DNA from 2 places in the Streptomyces tirandamycinicus genome. Region 1 is predicted to be linked to the other one. Evidence: predicted binding sites of a transcription regulator. Region 1 holds the regulator's gene; the other holds the start of a gene.
What was found. Region 1 encodes HrcA, which represses chaperone genes, less so after heat shock. Its sites were predicted from a motif close to TTNGCACTCNGNNNNNCNGAGTGCNAA; they were not measured.

Region 2: the regulator HrcA is predicted to act here: its motif matches at 1,983-2,009, upstream of groES (co-chaperone GroES).

Annotation. Positions count from the first base shown of each region.
Region 1 covers NZ_CP029188.1:1,800,115-1,805,012, forward strand. The annotation lists gene DDW44_RS08055 (nitronate monooxygenase) at 1-661, opposite strand, end outside; gene dnaJ (molecular chaperone DnaJ) at 1,049-2,185, opposite strand; gene hrcA (heat-inducible transcriptional repressor HrcA) at 2,186-3,202, opposite strand; gene DDW44_RS08070 (MBL fold metallo-hydrolase) at 3,402-4,124, shown strand; gene DDW44_RS08075 (DUF3097 domain-containing protein) at 4,135-4,898, shown strand, end outside.
Region 2 covers NZ_CP029188.1:4,092,425-4,097,322, reverse strand. The annotation lists gene groL (chaperonin GroEL) at 1-1,426, opposite strand, end outside; gene groES (co-chaperone GroES) at 1,527-1,835, opposite strand; gene DDW44_RS18275 (polysaccharide deacetylase family protein) at 2,299-3,426, opposite strand; gene DDW44_RS18270 (class I SAM-dependent methyltransferase) at 3,514-4,791, shown strand.

The DNA of each region.
Region 1 (4,898 bases):
CGCCGCGCATGATGCCGCCGGCCGCGACGATCGGCAGCGGTACGGCCTCGCGGATCTGCGCGATCAGCGCGAGCAGGCCGACGCCGGCGCCGTCGTTGGCGGGGTCGTCGCGGTGGGTGCCCTGGTGGCCGCCGGCCTCGACGCCCTGCACGCAGACCGCGTCGGCGCCCGTGTTCTGGGCGGCCAGCGCCTCGTCGGCCGTGGTGACGGTGACGACCGTGAGCGTCCCGGCGCGCTTCAGCCGGGCGACGGCCGCGGCGGTGGGACAGCCGAAGGTGAACGACACCAGCGGCACGGGGTCGTCGCGCAGGACGGCCAACTTGGCCTCGTAGCCGTCGTCCCGGCCGGAGTCGGGGTCCCCGAGCGGTGTGTCGTACCAGCTGGCCTCGCCGGCGAGCTGGTGCCGGTAGACGTCGACGGCCGCGGCGTCGGCGTAGGCGGGCTGCGGCATGAACAGGTTCACCCCGAACGGGCGCCCGGTGAGACGGCGGAGCTGTTTGATCTCCTGGTACATCCCGTCCGCGGTCTTGTAGCCGGCGGCGAGGAACCCGAGCCCCCCGGCCTCGGACACGGCGGCGGCGAGTTCCGGACAGGAAGCGCCACCCGCCATGGGGGCCTGCACGATCGGGTAACGGCAGAGATCGGTCAGCGCGGAGGACATGCCCGCATGGTGCCATGTCCTGCCCCCACGTCCGAATCCCGGCCTCCGGTACCCCGCGGGCGGCCCGGAGCGCGGCCGCCAAGGGCGACGGGGGCCGCCCCGGGGCCCAGGGCCACTGGGAAGGGCGGGTGGGACCGCGGCCCCACCTCCGGGTGCGGACACCACCTCGGCCTCACGGACGCCCCCGGCCCTGCGGAGGCCACTTCACGTCACGGACGCCCCCCGGCTCTACGCACGCCACTTCACGGACGCCCCCCGGCCCTGCGCACGCCACCTCACCCCACGCACGTCACCCGGGCCTCGCGGACGCCACCTCACCCCACGGACGCCGCCCGGCCTCGCGGCCGGACCCGGCCCCGGCGGGGGTCGGGCAGGCAGGCGCCGGGGTCACCTGCCGTTGAACGCGTCCTTGAGGCGGGAGAACAGTCCCTGCTGTCCCGGCTGGAACTGGCCCATGGGCCGCTCCTCGCCGCGGAGCTTCGCCAGCTCCCGCAGCAGGCGTTCCTGCTCCGGATCGAGCTTCGAGGGCGTCTGCACCTCGACGTGCACGATCAGGTCGCCGCGTCCCCCGCCGCGCAGGTGGGTGACGCCCCGGCCGTGCAGCGGGATCGACTGGCCGGACTGGGTGCCGGGGCGGATGTCGATCTCCTCGATGCCGTCGAGCGTCTCCAGCGGCACCTTCGTGCCCAGGGCGCCCGCCGTCATGGGAATGGTCACCGTGCAGTGCAGATCGTCGCCGCGGCGCTGGAACACCGCGTGCGGCAGTTCGTGGATCTCGACGTACAGGTCACCGGCGGGACCGCCGCCCGGGCCCACCTCGCCCTCGCCGGCGAGCTGGATGCGGGTGCCGTTGTCGACGCCGGCCGGGATCTTCACGGTCAGGGTGCGGCGCGACCGGACCCGGCCGTCGCCCGCGCACTCCGGGCACGGGGTCGGGACGACGGTCCCGAAGCCCTGGCACTGGGGGCACGGCCGCGAGGTCATGACCTGGCCCAGGAAGGACCGGGTGACCTGCGACACCTCGCCGCGGCCGCGGCACATGTCACAGGTCTGGGCCGAGGTGCCGGGCGCGGCGCCCTCGCCCGAGCAGGTCGTGCACACGACGGCGGTGTCGACCTGGATGTCCTTCGTGGTGCCGAACGCGGCCTCGTTGAGTTCGACCTCCAGCCGGATCATGGCGTCCTGGCCGCGCCGCGTCCGCGACCGCGGCCCGCGCTGGGACGCGGTCCCGAAGAACGCGTCCATGATGTCGGAGAAATTGCCGAAGCCACCGGCGCCGAAGCCGCCCGCGCCGCCGCCGCCGGCCGCGGACAGCGGGTCGCCGCCGAGGTCGTAGACCTGCTTCTTCTGCGGGTCCGACAGCACCTCGTACGCGGCGTTGATCTCCTTGAAGCGCTCCTGCGTCTTCGGATCCGGATTCACGTCCGGATGGAGCTCCCGCGCGAGCCGCCGGAAGGCCTTCTTGATCTCGTCCTGCGATGCGTCGCGGCGTACGCCCAGTACGGCGTAGTAGTCCGTGGCCACTTACGACTCCGCCAGGATCTGTCCGACGTAACGTGCCACTGCGCGTACCGCTCCCATCGTTCCGGGGTAGTCCATGCGGGTCGGTCCGACCACGCCGAGTTTGGCGACTGCCTCGTCGCCCGAACCGTAGCCGACCGCGACGACGGACGTGGAAGTGAGCCCCTCGTGGAGGTTCTCGTGCCCGATCCGTACGGTCATGCCCGGGTCCTTGGCCTCTCCGAGCAGCTTCAGCAGCACGACCTGCTCCTCCAGCGCCTCCAGCACGGGCCGGATGGTGAGGGGGAAGTCGTGGGCGAAGCGCGTCAGATTGGCGGTGCCGCCGATCATCAACCGTTCCTCGGTGTCCTCGACCAGCGTCTCCAGGAGGGTCGAGAGCACCGTCGAGACGGTGCCGCGGTCCTCCAGGTCGAAGGACTCCGGGAGGTCCTGGACCAGTTGCGGCACGTCGGTGAACCGCCGTCCGACCACGCGGCTGTTGAGCCGGGCCCGCAGGTCGGCGAGCGAGGTGTCGGAGAACGGCGCGGGGCAGTCGACGTGCCGCTGCTCGACCCGTCCGGTGTCCGTGATCAGCACCAGCATCAGCCGGGCCGGTGCGAGCGCCAGCAGCTCCACGTGCCGCACGGTGGAGCGGGTGAGCGAGGGGTACTGGACGACGGCGACCTGCCGGGTCAGCTGCGCGAGCAGCCGCACCGTGCGGGCGACGACGTCGTCGAGGTCGACGGCGCTTTCGAGGAAGTTCTGGATCGCCCGGCGCTCGGGCGACGACAGCGGCTTGACCCCCGCGAGCCGGTCCACGAACAGGCGGTAGCCCTTGTCCGTGGGGATGCGGCCGGCGCTGGTGTGGGGCTGGGCGATGTAGCCCTCGTCCTCCAGCACCGCCATGTCGTTGCGCACGGTCGCCGGCGACACGCCGAGGCTGTGCCGCTCGGTGAGGGCCTTGGAACCGACGGGCTCCTCGGTGCCCACATAGTCCTGGACGATGGCGCGCAGCACCTCGAGTCTGCGTTCGCTGAGCATGGCGCACACCTCCAGCTGTGGTCCTCGGCGGTCCCTAGGCGGCCCTTCGGCCCTGGTCTGGCACTCGGCCTCACTGAGTGCCAGCTTTCCCCGGCCCAGTGTACGGCCGGGAGGTACGTCCCTAGCAAGGGCGGCCGGACACCCCGTCCCGTCGCGACGAGCCATGACGCCGCTGGTCGCTCCGGGATAGCGTCGCCGTATGGACGTCCGTTGGGAAGACTTCGGCTGGGAACGGCTCGCCGGCGGCGTGGGGCGGCGCAGGCTGCCCGTCTGGGACGCCACGGCGGGGCTGGTCGCCGGTGACACGGCGGTGCTCCTGTTCGACACGGGCTCGACGCTCCGCGAGGGGGCGGAGCTGCGGGAGCAGGCCGAGGCGCTTCTCGGCGGCCGGAGTGTGACGCACATCGCGCTCAGTCACCCCCACTTCGACCATGTGCTCGGCACGGCGGCGTTCCCGGAGACCGAGGTGTACGGCGCCGTCGGCGTCGACGGCGTCCTGCTGCGGGACCGGGCCGCGCTGCGCGACGACGCGATCCGCCACGGGGTGCCGCCGCAGGACGCGGCGATGGCCGCCGACGCCCTGGTCGTCCCGCGGCACACCGTCTCCGGCGAGTGGACCCTCGACCTCGGCGGCCGCCGGGTGATGCTGGCCAACGTCGGCCCGGGCCACAGCCGCCACGACCTGGTGCTGCTGGTGCCCGGCGACCGCGAGGTCGTCTTCTGCGGGGACCTGGTGGAGGAGTCGGGCGACCCGCAGGCCGGCCCGGACGCCATCCCGTCCCGCTGGCCGGCGGCGCTGGACCGGCTGCTCGCCCTGGGCGGGGAGGACGCGGTGTACGTGCCGGGGCACGGGGCGGCGGTGGACGCCGCGTTCGTGCGCGCCCAACGCGATGAACTGGCCCGGCGGTTCGGGGTGCCGTAGCGTCTGACCGATGCGCAGCTACAGCCCCGATCTGACGCCCCCGTGGAAGCGGCCCGCTGCCGTGCCGGAGGTGCCCGCCGAGCCCGGCCTGGTGGTCGAGGAGGTCTCCACGGGCTTCTGCGGTGCGGTGATCCGGTGCGAGGCGGGGACGGTGACGCTGGAGGACCGCTTCGGCAAGCACCGGGTGTTCCCGCTGGAGCCGCGGGGATTCCTGCTGGAGGGGAAGCCCGTCACCCTGGTCCGGCCTTCGTCCGGCGCGCCCGCCGGGCCCGCCCGCACGGCCTCCGGATCGGTCGCGGTGCCCGGAGCGCGCGCCAGGGTCGCCCGCGCCGGCCGCATCTACGTGGAGGGCCGCCACGACGCGGAGCTGGTGGAGAAGGTCTGGGGCGACGACCTGCGCGTCGAGGGTGTGGTGGTCGAGTACCTGGAGGGCGTCGACGACCTGCCCGCCGTCGTCGCCGAGTTCGCGCCGGCCGCCGACGCGCGGCTGGGCGTCCTCGTGGACCATCTGGTGCCGGGCTCCAAGGAGGCGCGCATCGCGGAGTCGGTGACCGACCCGCACGTCCTGGTGGCCGGTCACCCGTATATCGACGTGTGGGAGGCCGTGAAGCCGTCGTCCCTGGGCATCTCCGCCTGGCCGTCGGTCCCGCACGGACAGGACTGGAAGACGGGCGTCTGCCGGGCGCTCGGGTGGCCGCCGAACACGGGGGCCGCCTGGCGGCACATCCTGTCCCGGGTGCACAGCTACAAGGACCTGGAGCCGGCGCTGCTGGG
Region 2 (4,898 bases), 2.3 Mb from region 1:
TGCCCTTGTCCAGCTCCGCGACCTTGGCGGTGATGACGTAGCCCTCAAGGCCGGCGTTCTCGGCGATCCAGCGCAGCGGCTCGACGGCGGCGCGGCGCACGACCGCGACACCGGTGGCCTCGTCGCCGTCCTTGCCGAGGTTGCCCTCCAGCACCTTGACGGCGTGGACCAGGGCGGAGCCGCCACCGGAGACGATGCCCTCCTCGACCGCGGCGCGGGTCGCGGAGATGGCGTCCTCCAGACGGTGCTTCTTCTCCTTCAGCTCCACCTCGGTGGCGGCGCCGACCTTGATCACGCACACGCCGCCGGCCAGCTTCGCGAGGCGCTCCTGGAGCTTCTCGCGGTCCCAGTCGGAGTCCGTGGACTCGATCTCGGCCTTGATCTGCGCGATGCGGCCGGCCACGTCCTCGCTCTTGCCGCCGCCGTCGACGATCGTGGTGTCGTCCTTGGTGACGGTGATGCGGCGGGCGGTGCCCAGCACGTCCAGACCGGCCTGGTCGAGCTTGAGGCCGACCTCCTCGGCGATGACGGTGGCACCGGTGAGGGTGGCCATGTCCTGCAGCATCGCCTTGCGGCGGTCACCGAAGCCGGGGGCCTTGACCGCGACCGCGTTGAAGGTTCCGCGGATCTTGTTGACGACGAGGGTGGACAGGGCCTCGCCCTCCACGTCCTCGGCGATGATCAGCAGCGGCTTGGAGGCACCGGCCTGGATGACCTTCTCCAGCAGCGGGAGCAGGTCCTGGATGGAGGAGATCTTGCCCTGGTTGATGAGGATGTACGGGTCGTCGAGGACGGCCTCCATACGCTCCTGGTCGGTCACCATGTACGGCGACAGGTAGCCCTTGTCGAAGGCCATGCCCTCGGTGAAGTCCAGCTCCAGACCGAAGGTGTTGGACTCCTCGACGGTGATCACACCGTCCTTGCCGACCTTGTCCATCGCCTCGGCGATGAGCTCGCCGACCTGCTGGTCCTGGGCGGACAGCGCGGCGACGGCGGCGATGTCGGACTTCTCCTCGATCGGGCGCGCGGTGGCGATCAGCTCGTCGGAGACGGCCTTGACCGCGGCGTCGATGCCCTTCTTCAGGGCGGCCGGGGAGGCGCCGGCGGCGACGTTGCGCAGACCCTCGCGGACCAGCGCCTGGGCGAGCACGGTGGCGGTGGTGGTGCCGTCACCCGCGATGTCGTTGGTCTTGGTCGCCACCTCCTTCACCAGCTGGGCGCCGAGGTTCTCGTACGGGTCCTCGATCTCGACCTCGCGGGCGATCGTGACACCGTCGTTGGTGATGGTGGGGGCACCGAACTTCTTGTCGATCACGACGTTGCGGCCCTTGGGGCCGATCGTCACCTTGACCGTGTCGGCGAGCTTGTTGACGCCGCGCTCAAGGGCGCGACGGGCGTCCTCGTCGAACTTCAGGATCTTCGCCATGGAGCTTCTCAAGTCCTCTCAAAGCGAACCGCGCCCCTCGCCGCCCGGCTTCATCATCAGCGGGGGCCAGGGGCGCGGCTCTGGGCAAATCTGCGGTGAACTACTTCTCGACGATCGCGAGCACGTCGCGGGCCGAGAGGACGAGGTACTCCTCGCCGCTGTACTTCACCTCGGTGCCGCCGTACTTGCTGTACAGCACGACATCGCCGGTCTTGACGTCGAGCGGAAGACGCTCGCCGTTCTCGAAGCGGCCCGGGCCGACGGCCAGGACGACGCCCTCCTGGGGCTTCTCCTTGGCGGTGTCCGGAATGACCAGGCCAGAGGCGGTGGTCTGCTCGGCGTCGAGCGGCTGGACCACGATGCGGTCCTCGAGCGGCTTGATGGCAACCTTGGAGCTGGTGGTCGTCACGATCCGACCTCCCCCTTCGGAGATCTCACGGGGTTCATCTGTCTGAGGTGGCGACCAGGTGGATCCGTCGTCGCGGGTGCCGGACCTGCCCGTCGCTGTGTTGGCACTCTCCGGTGGGGAGTGCCAGAGCCGAGACTATGACCGGGATTAGCACTCGGTCAAGCGGAGTGCCAATCCACTGCGTGTTCGGCCGGTTCCCTCCACCCGGTCCGGTGCGTCGCCCCGGGTGGCGCGGCCGCGGGGAAACCGCGGGGACGGGCCCGCCAAGCGACCGCGCGGCGGGCCCGACGGCGGCCGCCCGTCATCCCGGGCCGGGCACCCGGCTGCGGGCCTCACGCCCCGTCACCTCGCGCCCGGCGCCCGGCATCCGAGCCCCGAGCCTCCACCCGGCGCGCCCCCACGCGCCTCGTGCGCCTCGCGCCCCTACGCGCCTCACGCCGGCAGGCGGCAGGGCAGGCCGGTCTCAGACGTAGTCCTCCAGCCGCGCCACGGCGTAGCCCTTCGCCGTGACGACCTTCATCACATGGCGGATCATGTCCGGCATGCTGCCCTTCCACTCCGCCTTGCCGCGGAAGTGCGTGAGGATGATGTCGCCGGGGTGCAGGTCGCGGTCCCACTCGCGCCACTCCATGTGGTCGGGGAACGCCTCCGCCGCCCACAGCGGCACGGCCTTCACACCGCAGGACGCGGCGGCCCGCAGGGTGTCCCGGTTGTAGCTGCCGTACGGGGGCCGGAACAGCCGCGGCCGCTTGCCGAACCGCTTCTCCATCCTGGTCTGCTGCCCGCAGATCTCCGCCTTCTGCTTCGCGTACGGCAGCGCCGGCAGATAGGGGTGGGTGAGCGTGTGGTTGTGCAGGGAGACGCCGCGGCCCTGCATCTTCTCGAAGTAGCCGTAGTCGTCGCGGACGACGTAGTCGCTGAGGAAGGCGCTGTACGGGATTCGCAGCTCGCTCATCATCCGCAGCAGCTCCGGGTCCTTCTCCGCGCCGTCGTCGATCGTCAGGAAGACGACCTTCTGCTTGGTGGGCACGGTGGTGAAGACGGGCGGCAGGCCCTTGTGGCGGTCGACCTCGAAGCCCTTGCGGGTGGTGACCCTCGGCTTCTTGCCGGGCGGCGGGGGCGCGGGGAGCGGGGTCTGCGCGAGTCCCCAGCGCTTGGCCGCGACCGCCCGGGCGGCCTGGATCTTCTTCAGGCGCTTCGCACGCGCCTCGGCCGCGGCGGCCTTCTCGCCCGCCCGCTCCCGGTTCCCACCGCGCTCGCCCTTGCCGCGGTCCCCGCCGTTCCCTGCGGAGTCCTTCCGGTCTCCCTCGCCGCCCTTCTCCTTCCGGGCCTCCCGCCCCGGCGCCCCCGAGGAAACCGGGGAAGCCGAGGAAGCCGAGGAAGCCGGGGAAGCCGGGGAAGCCGAGGAAGCCGACGAACCCGGTGCTCCCGAGGAACCCGGCGACCCCGAGGACCCCCGCTCCCGGCCGTGCGGAGGAGCAGCGGCCGAGCCGGAGGCACCCGCCTTCCCGGTGGCCCCGGCCCCGCCGGGGGCCTGACCGGACCCGGCGGCACAGCCCGATCCGACGGCCATCGCGAGCAGCACGCACATCCAGGTGCGCCTGCGCCGAATTGCTGGCTTCTTTTCGTTTTGTCGTACTTGCCGCATGGCGTCGCATCCTGTCAGCGCCGCGCGCCCATGAGCGCCGACCGCGCCGCCCGGCCGCACACCGTCCCCCGGCTGGCCGACAATGGCCGGGTGAACGACGCCGGCTCGCCCTCCCCCCTCGCCCCTCTGCTCACCGCCGAAGGGCAGGCCCTGCTCGCCGCTCTCCGGGACTACGACCCGGGACAGGAACTGGCCGTCGCCACCAGGCTGCGCCGCGACCACCCGGCCGGGCTGGTCTCGGCGGCGCTGACACAGGCACGGCTGAGGCAGCGGGCGGTGGCGAAGTTCGGTGCCGGGGACGCGTACCGGATGTACTTCACGCCCAACGGCGTGGAGCAGTCGACGCGGGCGTCCGTCGCCGCCCACCGGGCCGCCCGGTTCGCGGCGCTCGGGGTACGGAGTGTGGCGGACCTGTGCTGCGGCATCGGCGGTGACGCGATCGCGCTCGCCCGCGCCGGGATCTCCGTACTCGCGGTGGACCACGACCCGGCCGCCGCCGACGTCGCCCGGGCCAACGCCGAGGCACTGGGGCTGGCCTCGCTGATCGAGGTCCGCCGGGCCGATGTCACCGAGGTCGGGACGTCCTCCTACGACGCCGTCTTCGTCGACCCCGCCCGCCGCGCCGGCCGGCCGGGGGGCGGGCGCGGGCCGAAGGGCGGCAGCGGCCGGATCTTCGACCCGGAGGCGTACTCGCCGCCGCTGTCCTGGGCCGTCGGCGCGGCGCGCACGGCGCGCTTCGCCGCGCTCAAGATCGCCCCCGGCGTCCCGCACGAGGCGATCCCCGGGGACGCCGAGGCCGAGTGGATCTCCGACCACGGGGACGTGAAGGAGGCCGTGCTCTGGTTCGGCACCGCGCCGGGCACCCGGCGCGCCACCCTGCTGCCGAACGGGGCCCGGCTCGCCGGGCGCGGACTGCCCGACCCGGCGGTGCGGAAGACGGGCCGCTACCTCTACGAGCCCGACGGCGCGGTCATCCGCGCCCATCTGGTCGCGGAGGTCGCCGAGGAACTCGACGGCGGGCTGCTCGACGCGACGATCGCGTACATCACGGCCGACGAGCTGCGCCCGACGCCCTGGGCGACCGCGTACGAGATCACCGACGAACTCCCGTTCAACCTGAAGAAGCTCAAGGCCCTGCTGCGCGAGAGGGAGGTCGGCACGCTCACCGTCAAGAAGCGGGGATCGGCGGTCGAACCCGAGGAGCTGCGCCGCAGGGTGAAGCCGAGCGGACCGAACGCGGCCACCGTCTTCCTGACCCGGGTGGCCGGCGCACCCACCGTTCTCATCGGGGCGCCGGCAACCGTCTGAGCGGCTGCGGACGGGCGTCTGACGGACGGAGGGGGCCGCCGGACGGAGGGGGCCGCCTGACGGCCGGAGAGCCGACTGACGGGCTGCAGGCGTCCGCGTGACGGGCT